DNA from 3 places in the Photobacterium sp. 1_MG-2023 genome. Region 3 is predicted to be linked to each of the others. Evidence: predicted binding sites of a transcription regulator. Region 3 holds the regulator's gene; each other region holds the start of a gene.
What was found. Region 3 encodes CRP, which controls carbon source genes, mostly activating them, when cyclic AMP is high. Its sites were predicted from a motif close to TGTGANNNNNNTCACA; they were not measured.
Positions count from the first base shown of each region.

Region 1: Q4579_RS17430 (CTP synthase) is a predicted target of CRP. The motif match lies at 3,166-3,181, and genes of this name have one in related genera.
Region 2: cdd (cytidine deaminase) is a predicted target of CRP. The motif match lies at 2,307-2,322, and genes of this name have one in related genera.

Region 1 is NZ_JAUORR010000023.1:15,301-20,046, forward strand. Features, by position in the region: gene eno (phosphopyruvate hydratase) at 54-1,355, opposite strand; gene Q4579_RS17430 (CTP synthase) at 1,437-3,083, opposite strand; gene mazG (nucleoside triphosphate pyrophosphohydrolase) at 3,247-4,068, opposite strand; gene relA (GTP diphosphokinase) at 4,143-4,746, opposite strand, start outside.
Region 2 is NZ_JAUORR010000042.1:12,665-17,410, reverse strand. Features, by position in the region: gene sbcB (exodeoxyribonuclease I) at 1-225, shown strand, start outside; gene Q4579_RS21560 (hypothetical protein) at 524-1,072, shown strand; gene Q4579_RS21555 (CidA/LrgA family protein) at 1,135-1,512, shown strand; gene Q4579_RS21550 (CidB/LrgB family autolysis modulator) at 1,512-2,189, shown strand; gene cdd (cytidine deaminase) at 2,430-3,317, shown strand; gene Q4579_RS21540 (DMT family transporter) at 3,460-4,368, shown strand; gene Q4579_RS21535 (hypothetical protein) at 4,517-4,746, opposite strand, start outside.
Region 3 is NZ_JAUORR010000007.1:14,208-18,953, forward strand. Features, by position in the region: gene Q4579_RS08260 (hydrolase) at 1-968, shown strand, start outside; gene Q4579_RS08265 (phosphoribulokinase) at 1,028-1,897, opposite strand; gene Q4579_RS08270 (YheU family protein) at 2,023-2,244, opposite strand; gene Q4579_RS08275 (OsmC family protein) at 2,277-2,681, opposite strand; gene crp (cAMP-activated global transcriptional regulator CRP) at 2,956-3,588, shown strand; gene Q4579_RS08285 (hypothetical protein) at 3,796-4,005, shown strand; gene Q4579_RS08290 (DUF1338 domain-containing protein) at 4,085-4,746, opposite strand, start outside.

The sequences.
Region 1 (4,746 bases), on a different contig from region 3:
TGAGCGGCTTATCCATCTTTTATCCGTCAGACGGACAAAGTGTTGTTTCAGACTTATGCCTGACCTTTCACTTCTTTCAGACCGTTGTAAGGTGCTTTTTCACCCAGTGCTTCTTCGATACGAATCAGCTGGTTGTATTTCGCAACACGGTCAGAACGGCTCATAGAACCTGTCTTGATCTGGCCAGCTGCAGTACCGACCGCCAGATCAGCGATGGTTGCATCTTCAGTTTCACCTGAACGGTGAGAGATGACAGCGGTATAACCTGCATCTTTCGCCATCTTGATCGCAGCCAGTGTTTCGGTCAGAGAACCGATCTGGTTGAACTTGATCAGGATAGAGTTCGCGATACCTTTATCAATCCCTTCTTTCAGGATCTTGGTGTTGGTGACAAACAGATCGTCACCCACCAGCTGGATTTTGTCGCCCAGCAGTTCTGTCTGGTGCTTGAAGCCATCCCAGTCAGACTCGTCCAGACCGTCTTCGATCGACACGATTGGGTACTGTGCAACCAGGCCAGCCAGATAGTGGTTGAATTCTTCAGAAGTGAAGACTTTGCCTTCACCTTTCATGTTGTAGTTGCCTGCTTCTTTGTCGTAGAACTCAGATGCAGCACAGTCCATCGCCAGAGTCACGTCTTTACCCAGCTCGTAGCCTGCCAGCTCAACAGCTTCTTTGATTGCAGCCAGTGCAGCAGCGTTTGATTCCAGGTTTGGTGCGAAGCCACCTTCGTCACCCACAGCCGTGCTCATGCCTTTCGCTTTCAGAACTTTTGCCAGGTTATGGAAAACTTCTGCACCGATACGCAGGCCTTCTTTCAGGGTTTTCGCGCCAACAGGCTGAATCATGAATTCCTGAATGTCGACGTTGTTGTCTGCGTGCTCACCACCGTTGATGATGTTCATCATTGGCAGTGGCATAGAGAATTTGCCCGGTGTGCCGTTCAGCTCAGCAATGTGCTCGTACAGAGGCATGCCTTTCGCCGCAGCAGCTGCTTTTGCGTTCGCCAGAGAAACCGCCAGAATTGCGTTTGCACCGAACTTAGATTTGTTGTCTGTACCGTCCAGGTCGATCATGATTTGGTCGATGTCAGCCTGAGCTTTCGCATCTTGACCCAGCAGCGCCTGAGCAATCGGGCCATTGACTGCATCAACGGCTTTCAGAACACCTTTGCCAAGAAAACGTGCTTTGTCACCGTCACGCAGCTCCAGAGCTTCACGAGAGCCCGTAGATGCACCTGATGGCGCAGCAGCCATACCAACAAAACCGCCTTCCAGATGAACTTCAGCTTCTACAGTTGGGTTACCGCGTGAGTCGATGATTTCACGACCCAGAACTTTAACGATCTTAGACATTGTGTTTCCTCTTGCTTTATTTTGATTTAAAAAAGCGAAAAAAAAGCTGCCGCACTCCTGTGCAACAGCTATTCGTAACTCTTATTTGTTCTCTTCCAGCTCGCCGCGCTGATGCTGACCAGCGGCTTTGACGAAGCCTTCAAACAGTGGATGGCCATCACGCGGGGTTGATGTGAACTCAGGGTGGAACTGAGCCGCAACGAACCATGGGTGATTTGGCACCTCAATAATCTCAACCAGCTTCTTATCGGCTGACAAACCAGACACCTTCAGGCCAGCTTCCTTCAGCTGAGGCAACAGGTTGTTGTTCACTTCGTAACGGTGACGGTGACGCTCGTGGATGGTCGCGCTGCCGTAAAGTTCGCGGGCTTTGCTGCCATCTTCCAGATGACACAGCTGTGAACCCAGACGCATGGTACCGCCCAGATCAGACGCTTCAGTCCGCTCTTCCACGTTACCTTCGCTGTCGACCCACTCCGTGATCAGACCTACAACCGGATAAGGCGATTTGGCATCGAACTCGGTTGAGTGTGCACCGCTCAGACCTGCCACATTTCGCGCAAATTCGATCAGTGCGACTTGCATGCCCAGACAGATGCCCAGGTATGGAATTTTGTTTTCACGCGCATACTGCGCCGTCATGATCTTGCCTTCAACACCACGACCACCGAAACCGCCCGGGACCAGAATTGCATCCAGACCTTCCAGCATTTCAACGCCTTTTGACTCCACGTCCTGTGAATCCACATACTTGATGGTCACAGACAGGCGGTTTTTCAGGCCAGCGTGTTTCAGGGCTTCGTTCACAGACTTGTATGCATCTGGCAGTTCGGTGTATTTACCGACCATACCAATCGTTACTTCGCTGGTTGGGTTCGCTTCTTCATAGATCACGCGTTCCCACTCACTCAGATCGGCTTCTGGTGCCGTAATTCCGAAACGCTGACAAACCAGTTCATCCAGACCCTGAGACTTGATCAGTTGCGGGATCTTGTAGATGGAGTCGACGTCTTTCATTGAAATGACAGCTTTCTCTGGCACGTTACAGAACAGTGCAATCTTGGCACGTTCGTTTGCCGGGATCATGCGGTCTGAACGACAGATCAGCACGTCTGGCTGAATCCCGATCGACAGCAGTTCTTTCACTGAATGCTGTGTTGGTTTGGTTTTCACTTCACCAGCGGCTGCCAGGTAAGGCACCAGTGTCAGGTGCGTAAAGATGGCACGCTCGCGGCCCAGCTCAACAGCCAGCTGACGGAGCGCTTCCATGAATGGCAGGGATTCGATATCACCCACAGTACCGCCCACTTCAACAATCGCAATGTCGTGGCCTTCGGCACCGGCAATCACACGCTCTTTGATCGCGTTAGTGATGTGCGGGATAACCTGAATGGTTGCACCCAGATAGTCACCGCGACGCTCTTTACGCAGAACCTCTTCATAGACACGGCCGGCGGTAAAGTTGTTGCGTTTGGTCATCTTGGTACGAATGAAACGCTCGTAGTGACCGAGGTCAAGGTCGGTCTCTGCACCGTCTTCCGTAACGAATACTTCACCGTGCTGAATCGGGCTCATTGTCCCTGGATCAACGTTGATGTAAGGGTCTAGCTTCATCATGGTCACTTTCAGACCACGGGCCTCTAAGATGGCCGCCAGTGATGCTGCAGCAATACCTTTACCTAGGGAGGATACAACACCGCCCGTCACAAAAATGTAATTCGTTGTCATGTTTAACCTGGAAGATTTGGTGTAGAGGATAAAAAGTATCTGGACGGGAAATTAGTATACCAGACACATTTTATTGCCACAACGTGAAAACTATCACAGTAAAGCGAGTTGCTTCTTGTTCCAAATCAAGCCCGGAATTCTTGACGAAGAAATCCCTGAGCAATCAGTCCTGAGCTGCCGGGCCACCCGATTTCTCACGTTTTTTTACCTGTTCCCATTCGGCATCGAGTTCATCCAGCGAACAATGTTCAACCGACTTGCCCTGTTCGGCAACCGCCTGCTCCACCTCACGGAAACGACGTTCAAACTTCCGGTTCGCTTTCTGAAGCGCGGTTTCCGGTTTAACGTTCAGATGCCGGGTGAGATTCACCACCGCAAAAAGCAGATCGCCCAGTTCTTCTTCGATTCTGTCCTGATTCGGCACGGCTTGAAGCGCTTCTTCCATCACTTCTTCGATTTCTTCCTGCACCTTCTCAACCACAGGTCCCAGCGTCGGCCAGTCAAATCCATAGCGGGCACAGCGTTTCTGAATTTTATCCGCCCGGCTGAGTGCCGGCAGCGCTTTGGGAATATTCGCCAGAATGCTGTTGTCCTGCCCTTTTTCAGAGCGTTCTTTGGCTTTTTCTGCTTCCCAGTTGGCATGAATTGCCGCTTCATTGTCAAATTCAGCCCCGGAGAAAACATGCGGATGTCGCCGAATCAGTTTATGATTGATCCCGCTGACCACATCCTCAAAATCAAACAGTCCTTTTTCCTTGCCGAGCTGGCTGTAGAAAATGACTTGAAACAGCAGATCGCCCAACTCTTCTTTCACCTCATCCCAGTTTTCTTCTGCGATCGCATCGGCGACTTCATACGCTTCTTCCAGCGTATGCGGCACAATGGATGCGAAGTCCTGCTGCAGATCCCAGGGACATCCGCCGTCCGGATCCCGCAATTGCGCCATGATCGACAGCAGCTGATTGATAGGGGTGTTGTGACTCATGTGTGCATTTTCCTGTTTCTGTCATCAAAGAAAAGCGGGCGCTGGCCCGCTTTCTGTTACCTGTTGCGTGGTTCTCAGTGAAGCCGTCTGGCTTCAAAAACATCCTTCACCTGTTCCAGACGGAGCAGTAACCGGCCCAGACTATCGAGATCCGTCAGCTCGATTTCAAAGTCCATGATGGACATCTGTTTTTTGAAATCAATCCGGCTTTTCACCCCGGCCACCTTCACTTTTTCGTTGTGCATGGTGTTGGTGAGATCTTTAATCAGACCATTCCGCTCGGAGGCTGTGACCCGCACGGTCAACGCATAACGTCCGGCAAAGCTGCCACCCCAAACGGTATGAATAATCCGCTGCGGTGCCACATGACGCAGCTCTTCAAGCTGCTCACAATCGCTTCGGTGCACTGAAATGCCGCGCCCCTGGGTGACAAACCCAACGATATCATCCCCCGGGATCGGCTGGCAGCAGCGCGCCAGATGGGTCATCAGGTTATCCACCCCTTCCACCACCACGGCATCCCGCTGTGGCTTTTTCTGGCTGCTTTTGGTGCTGGCTTCCGTCAGACGTTCCAGCAACTGCTGATCTTCTTCTTCTGCCGTCGGCTTGTTCACCAGCGCATTAATATGGTTGATCACCTGATTGATGCGCAAATCACCGCTGCCAATCCCGGCAAAG
Region 2 (4,746 bases), on a different contig from region 3:
AAGCGAATCAAGCCATTGCTGTTCCGTTACCGTGCACGCAATTTCCCGATGACGCTGAATCATCAGGAGCAGCAACAATGGAAATATCATTGTCAGGATTTCTTCGAATCCAAACTGCCTGCATATATGCAGAATCTGGAAGCCGTTGCGATGGAACATCAGAGTGATGAGCGAAAGATGAAAATCCTCAAAGATGTGTACGACTACGTAGGCAGCCTGGTTTAAAAAGTCGATCACGACCCCGATGGCGTGCTCAACGCAAAGCACCTGATCAGTCAGGTAAATTTCTCAGCCCTGATCGCGCCTGCGCTCAGGGTTTCTTTTTTCAGACACTTTTCCCGCCACTGAGGTTTGAACTTCAGACAAAGGGCTATAACACTTAAGTCAGGGTCAAATGGCCCCGGGCCGGAACGTTCTGTCTTGGAGACTGTAAGGATTCTGGCTTTGGCTGGCTCTCCCATGGTGTTTATTGCCAGACAATGAAAGGAGTACATTCGGCAATAATTTGGAAGAAGTATTGGATATGGCAACTGAATCTCTTACCCGTTGTTACCGGTTCAGCCGGGTTGATTTTGAACCTGATCTGAGGCTGCTGGTCTGGCCGGATAAATCAGAAACGGCACTCACCCTGCATGAAACCCGTCTGTTGGAAGCACTGTGCTACTTTGCCGGTGAAGTCCTGAGTCATCAGGTGCTCTCGGATAAAACCTTTTTTCCGCAGGATTCCTTATCACAGGTTCAGCAAATCGACCTGGCGTCTGTATTTAATTCCCTGCGCCGCAAGCTGACGGTGAACGGCGTCATGGCCATCCCGGTCGAAGTCTTACCCCGTTACGGATTTCGAGTGCCGCTGCCGAAAGAAACCTGTCGTCATATCCATCGTTTTCAACAACCGGAGACGCTGCCTGCACAAGTACCTGAGCCATTGGCCCAAACAAGCCAGAAACCACGCCGGCCAAAACCCAAAGTGTCCGCCACAGAGCATATTGTGAAACACAGTCTGATGCACAAGTTGTCTGTTATCCTCTTGGCTGCTGCCGGAGTTGCCATGGTGATTGTTTCGAACTTGTAATCTGTTGCGCTGGATCAACGGCTTCCCTCAAAGAAGTGTGGTGTAGATCTCATCTTTTTTGTATGATTGCGACACCATTCATTTTCATCCTTGTGTATATGAGCTACCTGCGTTCATTTGCCATCATTGCCATTTTCCTCATGGCCGGGAAAGGATTTCAATCTCTGACTCAGATTCCGATCCCAGGCAGCATTCTTGGCATGCTTTTGTTGTTTACTGCACTTTCCACGGGCTTACTTCCGCCGAACTGGGCCAAACCGGGTTGTCATCTGCTGATTCGCCATATGGCGATTCTTTTTGTCCCTGTCGGTGTCGGCTTAATGAACTATCTCGATTTGCTTCAGGCCAATGCCCTGCCAGTGCTGGTCAGCACGCTGGGGAGCAGTCTTGTCGTGCTGTTATTCGTCGGCTGGTATGTCCAGCGAAAGGAGTCTGACTGATGTGGATTCTGGTCACTGTGGTGGTTTTCTGGCTCGCCCGTCTTTTATCTAAACGCTTCCAGCACCCTGTTTTGAACCCGCTTTTAATTTGTCTGGTTGTAATTATTCCTTTGCTGCTGGTCCTTCAGGTGCCCTATGCAGTCTATTTTGAAGACAACAAATGGATTCACTACTTGCTGGAGCCGGCTGTCGTGGCACTGGCATTCCCGCTGTATGAGCAGTTACCTCAGATCCGCAGCCGCTGGAAAGTGATCGTCACCGCCGGTCTTTGTGGCAGCGTGCTGTCAATGATCACCGGCACCGCTATCGCCCTGGCCCTTGGGGCCGATCTGCAACTTGCCGCCAGTATTTTGCCCAAATCAGTCACAACGCCGATAGCAATGGCGGTTGCCGAACAAATTGGCGGGGTGCCTTCGCTGGCTGCAGTCATGGTGCTGATCGCGGGGGTCTTCGGCGCCGTTCTCGGTTATCCCCTGTTTCAACTGGCCCGGATTTCTCATCCGATGGCCAAAGGTCTCAGCATGGGAACGGTGGCGCATGCATTAGGCACGGCTAAAGCCGCTGAAGAAAATTATAAAGACGGGGCGTTCAGTTCACTGGCATTAGTCCTTTGTGGTGTCATCACCGCCATTCTGGCCCCTGTGATCTACCCGATTCTCTTGTCTGTTTTCCAGTAAATTTCCATTCACTCCGTGACCAGCCAAAGCCCGCCATCACCGTTGCACTGCAAAATCGCAGTGCATTGATACGCGGGCTTTATTGCATTGAAAACCATGCATTTTTCTCATAAAACATGTGAGACCACTCACTATTCATTGAAAATTATGAAATAATGCAAACACAAGAGTGATTCAAATCACAAAAAATATTCCTTAACCTTCTACAATGCGAAAGTGAATTCAATAAGGAGAATCACTATGCGCGCTGAAGTATTGGAAGCTTTAGGCAAACTTCCCCATGAGCTGTCGCAGGCACTGAAGCCAATCATGACCGCTCCAGGTTTTGACGCCTCCCTGAGCCCGGAAGAATTTCAACACCTGATGGCAGTAAGCCAGTTATCCGATGTCGAACTCCGGATGCAGTTACTCAGCATTGCTGCAGCTTATTCCATTGCCAGTATTTCGAACTTCTATGTGGGTGCGATTGCCCGTGGCACTTCAGGTTGCCTGTATTTCGGCGCGAATATGGAATTCGAATCAACCTCAATGTCACAAACAGTACATGCCGAGCAATCTGCAATCAGCCATGCCTGGCTGAAAGGTGAAGAAGGAATCAGCGATATCACCGTCAATTATTCACCTTGTGGTCATTGCCGCCAGTTCATGAATGAACTGAGTACCGCACAAAGCCTGATGGTGCAACTTCCTGAACGAACGCCAAAAGCGCTGCAGGAATATCTGCCGGAATCATTCGGCCCCACAGATCTGGGCATCACCGATTTGCTGTTGACTGATAAAACGCATGATTTACAGCTTGATTCAGAAGACGCACTGCTCACAGCGGCCTGTCAGGCGGCAGATAAATCTCATGCACCGTACAGCAAAAATTTCGCTGGGGTTGCACTCAAAGCCAAAGATGGCCGGATCTTTTCCGGTATGTACGCAGAAAACGCTGCATTCAATCCAAGCCTGCCACCATTGCAAGTCGCTATGATCCACATGAATATGGCGGACTATCCACTTTCAGAGATTGCAGAAGCAGCACTGGTTGAGCAGAAAAGTGCGCCAGTCAGCCTGCTGGCAGATACCCAGACGACACTGGAAACCTTCAATCCGGATTTACAACTCGCCTACGCTGCAATCTGACCTGTTTTGTCTTTCTTTTCCTTGCAACCGGCAAAGCATTCTGTTTTGCCGTTTTTTTGACTGATGCCTCGAAGAGAATTATTTTGAGGTCTGCCGTGATCAGCGTATGATTCCAGATTATTTTTTATCTGATTAAAACGTTATGACTCATCGACATAATCCAATTCAGGGTGCCTGCTGGATGTTAACGGCGGGAACAGCCTTTGCTGTTGTCAACAGTATGGTGCAGTACCTGAGTGTGGTCTTTCATCTGCCTTCCACCACTGTCGGACTGATTCAGTACTTTATCGCTCTGATTGTCATGCTGCCCTGGCTTCAAAAGATCGGGCTGCGCCAGGCATTAAAAACCCAACATTTTGGGATGCACTGTTTTCGGGTTTTCCTGTCTGTGATTGGCATTCAGTTGTGGCTGTGGGCTTTGGCGTATCCGGTACCGATCTGGCAAGGAATCGCACTGCTGATGACTTCTCCGCTTTTTGCGACGATCGGTTCGGGATTATTGCTGAAAGAAAAGGTTGGTTTTGTTCGCTGGATGGCCACACTGGCAGGATTCGGCGGTGCCATGATCATTCTTGAGCCTTGGTCAGATGATTTCAATTGGGCATCTGTACTTCCGGTGGGGGCTGCATTTTTCTGGGCAAGTTATTCCCTGATGGTGAAAAAGATGTCCCATCATGATTCGCCAACGACCATGGTTGTTTATCTGCTGATCCTGATTACACCGTTCAACCTCTTTCTCGCGGTGCCTGATTTCACCATGCCAGCCAACCATCAAACCTGGCTTCTCTTGCTCGGTGCTGGCATGTTTACAGCACTGGCAAACTGGGCCATTGCAAAAGCTTATGCCATTGCTGATGCCTCTTTTGTACAACCTTTCGATCACGCCAAACTTCCATTGAACGTACTGGCCGGGTTTATAGTGTTTGGCTGGGTCCCTCCGGGTCGCCTCTGGCTGGGCGCAACCATCATTATCGGCTCTGTCGCTTTCATCACTCAATGGGAACGACGCAGACCCGTGATGCCCTCCAAAACCATTGGCGAAACCTCCTGACGCTGGCCAACTTCATGGCGGCACACGCCTGAGGATAAAAATCCGCCTTCTTAGAAGGCGGTATACTCTGTGAGGTCAATTCATATTACGTTTTTATGGTTTTACCGTGAAATTATCTCTACCTTGATAGAAGTGAATCACAACGATATTAATACGCAGCAAAATTTAATCGCTTAATAATCAAAGATGAACTATTAGCATTGTTATTCGAACCGGAAAATACAAGGAATATCTTTTTATTCGGATCAAAATTTTTCATGTGAATTGATCTTATTGGTTTGGCCGGTCTGCTTGGTCTATCACTTAAATCACTTGGTAACGCATATATATTCAAATATTCTCCTCTCTTTTCAAACCAAGTAAAAACATATTTATCGC
Region 3 (4,746 bases):
TTGAGCCTGCAGCCGGTCTGCGTAATGCCCACCTCCAGACAATTCTGCCCCGCATCATGCGACGGAAGATCCTGTTCCGCCCGGTCACAGAACGGCTGATGACGCCGGATGATGATTTTCTTGATCTGGCCTGGACTGCTGATCCGGCCCGTCACCCCAGCGGGCAACCCGTGTTGATTCTGTTCCATGGCCTGGAAGGCAGCTTACACAGCCCTTATGCCCACAGCTTGCTCTTTGCTGCAAAAGCACAGGGCTGGCTGGGCGTGATCATGCACTTCCGGGGGTGCAGCGGTGAAATCAACCGTCAGGCCCGCAGTTATCATTCGGGGGAAACCAGTGATGCGGCTTTCTTTATCCGCCATGTGCGTGAGCGATTTCCCGGCCATCCCTTGCTGGCCGTCGGTGTCTCTCTGGGCGGGAACATGCTGGTGAACTATCTGGCTGAAACCGGTGCACAATCCGAACTCACTGCCGCGCAGGTCATTTCGCCCCCGTTGGATCTCGCCGCCTGTTCAGCCCGGATCGAACAGGGTTTTTCACGGGTGTATCAGCGCTATCTGCTGGGTTCAATGAAAAGAAACATGCTGAAGAAAATCGCCGCACTGCCTGATACGCTGCCCTTTCAGCCCGCCCAAATCAGCGGGATTCGCTCTCTGAGGCAGTTTGATGATACCGTCACCGCCCCGCTTCACGGCTTTTCCAATGCAGCCGATTATTACCAGCGCTGCAGCGGACTGGGCAAACTGGCGTGGGTGGAAACGCCCCTGCGGATTATCCATGCAGCGGATGATCCCTTCATGACCAAGGCCGTGATCCCGACAGCGCCCTTACCAGCACATATCGACTATCATCTGACTCAATACGGCGGCCATGTCGGCTTTATCAGTGGCAGTTGGCGAGCCCCTGCGTTCTGGCTGGATCACACGGTCCCGGCCTGGTTTCAGACCCGGCTCAATCCCTGTGCATAAAAAAACGCCTGAGCACAGACTCAGGCGTTTTCAGAGCAGCGGGATCGAATCGCAATAATTTAACCAATTTTCCCGGTATCAATCAGTTGCTGGATCAGCGGCCGCATAATCAGCTCCATCGCGAAGCTCATCTTACCGCCCGGCACCACTAGCGTATTATGACGGGACATAAATGAGCCCTGAATCATCGCCAGCAGATAGGGGAAGTCCACATTCTTGATGCCGCGAAAGCGGATCACCACAAAGCTCTCATCCAGGCTGGGAATGGCTTTCGCACTGACCGGGTTCGAGGTATCCACCGTCGGTACACGCTGAAAGTTAATATGGGTACGGGAGAACTGCGGGGTAATGTAGTTCAGGTAATCGTCCATCGACCGGACAATTGATTCCATCACCGCTTCTCTGGAGTGGCCCCGATCGCGCGTATCCCGCACAATCTTCTGGATCCATTCCAGGTTAACAATGGGCACCATGCCAATCAGCAGATCCACATGCTGGGCGACATTCACATCCCCATCGACGACCCCACCGTGGAGTCCTTCGTAAAACAGCAGATCTGTGTTTTCCGGCAAATCCTGCCAGGGCGTGAATGTCCCCGGCATCTGATTGTAGGGAACGGCCTCATCAAAGGTGTGCAGATAGCGGCGGAATTTGCCGCTGCCATCTTCACCATACTGACGGAAAAAGTTTTCCAGTAACGCAAAATCATTCGCCTGACCGCCAAAGTAACTGATATGGCGACCCTGCTCTTTCGCTTTGCGGATTTCCACATCCATTTCCGGGCGGGTAAAACGATGGAAACTATCCCCTTCCAGCCAGGCCGCATGAATGTTCAGCATATTGAACATCTTGCGAAAGGCTTCAGAAGTGGTGGACGTCCCTGCACCGGAAGAACCTGTTACTGCAATAATCGGGTGTTTTGCAGACATGACATACCTTGTCGTTTATCCAAACGGAACAGTTATTAACAGGGCAATTGAAAGCCGTCAAGTTTCAAGGGCCTGTCTTCCGGCGTCAGCTTCCGTTTTCTGACGCCGGTTTCAGTTTCACACATTTATTCTGAATGCAGTGTCCGACGCAGCTTGATATCCACGGTTTCGTGTAATTCAGAGTACATAATGACTGCCTCGCCACACGCCAGTTGCTGCCGGACCCGGTTCACTTTCTGCTCAAGACTCAGCTCACGCACGCCGTAATCCGTCCCTTCCCGCAGCACAAAATGTTCAATCAGATTGGTCAGGGTGTCCGGGTCGATCTCTTGCCAGGGAATGATCATACAACTTACCTGATATTCACCGTTCGCGGCATTTAAGCCGCAACAATTTCATAAGAATGGGTCAATGCCACGCCTTTGCCCAGCATCAGGCAGACAGAGCAGTATTTTTCCAGCGACTCTCCCACAGCTTTCGCCACGGCCGCTTCGTCCAGATCATGACCCGTGACCACAAAGTGCAGGTTTGCAGATGTGAAATAACGCGGCGCCTGCTCGCGGCGAACTGAACTGATCTGCGCTTCACAGGCCGTAATCGCCTGTCCGGCAGTTTTCAGGCCGTCGACCACATCGACAGAGCTGCAGCCGCCTGCAGCCATCAGGACCAGTTCCATTGGACTGGGTGCGGTGCTGCCGCCGTTCCCGTCCATCACCACACTGTGACCTGAGTTTGACTGCCCAATGAAAGTCAAACCTTCTACCCATTTAACACGTGATTGCATGCAATACTCCTTACATCAAAAAACCGGATTTAATCACTAAGTCACAACGGTGTGATCATGTGCACAGTAAAGTGTCCAAAATGTTCATTTATCCCCGCGCAATATCAAGCAAAGCGTGACGAAAAAAGTTAAACTCATGGTCTGAATGTTCACATGCGCTTGCAGCCCAGCCGTTGACTGAATATGCTAGTTGGCAAACAATCGTATTGTTCTACCCAACCCCAATTCAAGGAATGACGCCGTTGGGCAACACACTGCAGAGGAAGTAAGTAATATGGTTCCAGGTAAACCGCAAACAGATCCAACTTTGGAGTGGTTCCTTTCTCACTGCCACATTCATAAGTACCCTTCAAAGAGTACACTGATCCATGCTGGCGAGAAAGCAGAGACCCTCTACTACATCGTAAAAGGCTCCGTGGCCGTTCTGATCAAGGATGAAGAAGGCAAGGAAATGATCCTGTCCTACCTGAATCAGGGCGACTTCATCGGTGAACTGGGCCTGTTTGAAGAAGGCCAGGAGCGTACTGCCTGGGTTCGTGCGAAAACCCCTTGTGAAGTAGCAGAAATTTCCTTCAAAAAATTCCGTCAGCTGATTCAGGTCAACCCGGATATCCTGATGCGTCTTTCTGCGCAGATGGCACGTCGTCTGCAAGTCACCAGCCAGAAAGTTGGCGACCTGGCTTTCCTGGACGTCACAGGCCGTATCGCTCAGACGCTGCTGAATCTGGCAAAACAGCCAGATGCGATGACTCACCCGGACGGTATGCAAATCAAAATCACCCGTCAGGAAATCGGTCAGATTGTTGGCTGTTCCCGCGAAACCGTTGGCCGCATCCTGAAGATGCTGGAAGAGCAGAACCTGATTTCTGCCCACGGTAAAACCATCGTTGTTTACGGGACTCGCTGAACCAATGGGGCTGCAGCCCCTGAAATGATGCAATCAGTGTGAGTACTCAAAAAGCCGCCATGGCGGCTTTTTTTGTTTCCGAAAGCTATACGCCAGAGGCTCTCTTCGCGTTGCATCCGGATTCTCTAGGCGTATCACATTATTCCGGTTGCCTTCCTCTCCTCCCTTGCTACATTTGGCATATCAGACCGATGTGGATGCGACGAGATGGATATCGAACGTTTTGCCCCGAATGCACAGCACAGCCAACTGCCTCCCCGCCCAGTGATCACCATGGGCCGCTTCCTTGCTTCTTCCGTAGAAATGACCGGCTTTCAATCGCCCCGCCAACTGCTAGAGCAAGAGGCAGATGTGTGCCCGACCGATCTTTCAGCACGAGAAGATGATTGGATGCTGCCTCTGGATCGCCAGCACTGAACATCCGTTTCTGTTCTGTCGCAGCTAAAAAAACAGCGGCCCTGGGGCCGCTGATTACGTTTTCTTTTTCAAGAGTCCGTTACATGTTCGTACTTTCGAAGATCTTGTCTGCCGAGGCTTCCACAAAGCCAGGGTAAAGTTCTCCGTCTGCCTGCGGATAACGCTTGGCAAACTCGTAGAAGCCACCCGGAATCGTGCGGACACCGTCCGTAAAGGCAACATCAACTCGATCAGCCATGGTCGAGGACTGCTCCAACATGACTTCCGGGTTTCCTTTCACTTCACCACCAGAGGTGTTGATGCTGAAGCCATTGTGGCGCAGCAGGCTGTTCACTGCAGAGACTTCGGTAAACTGCTCCAGCTGATTCACACTCACGGTGAAATGGTTGGCACCATAACCGTGTGCTGCAACCCAGCCAGCGTACTCGCTCTCTTCCGCCAGTTTCTCGTAGGTTGCAAAATCCAGCTCCCACAAGCGACCGCCGTAGAGAAAGCTGCCGTTATCCATCGCACCCTGAGGAATTTGCTTCACCAGACTGCGCACGGTATTTTGCAGATCCGCAGAGCACTGACCCACCAGCAGCTCACTGATAAACACTTTCGGTGCAGCCGGATTCGGATGCTCAAAATGTTCAGCGTACAGCTTTTTCTTTTCGAAATGGTAAGTCCCACACGGCTTGTAACCAATCGCAATGAAAGGTGCAGCCAGCACATCCAGACTCACACCCGGCAGATTAAACG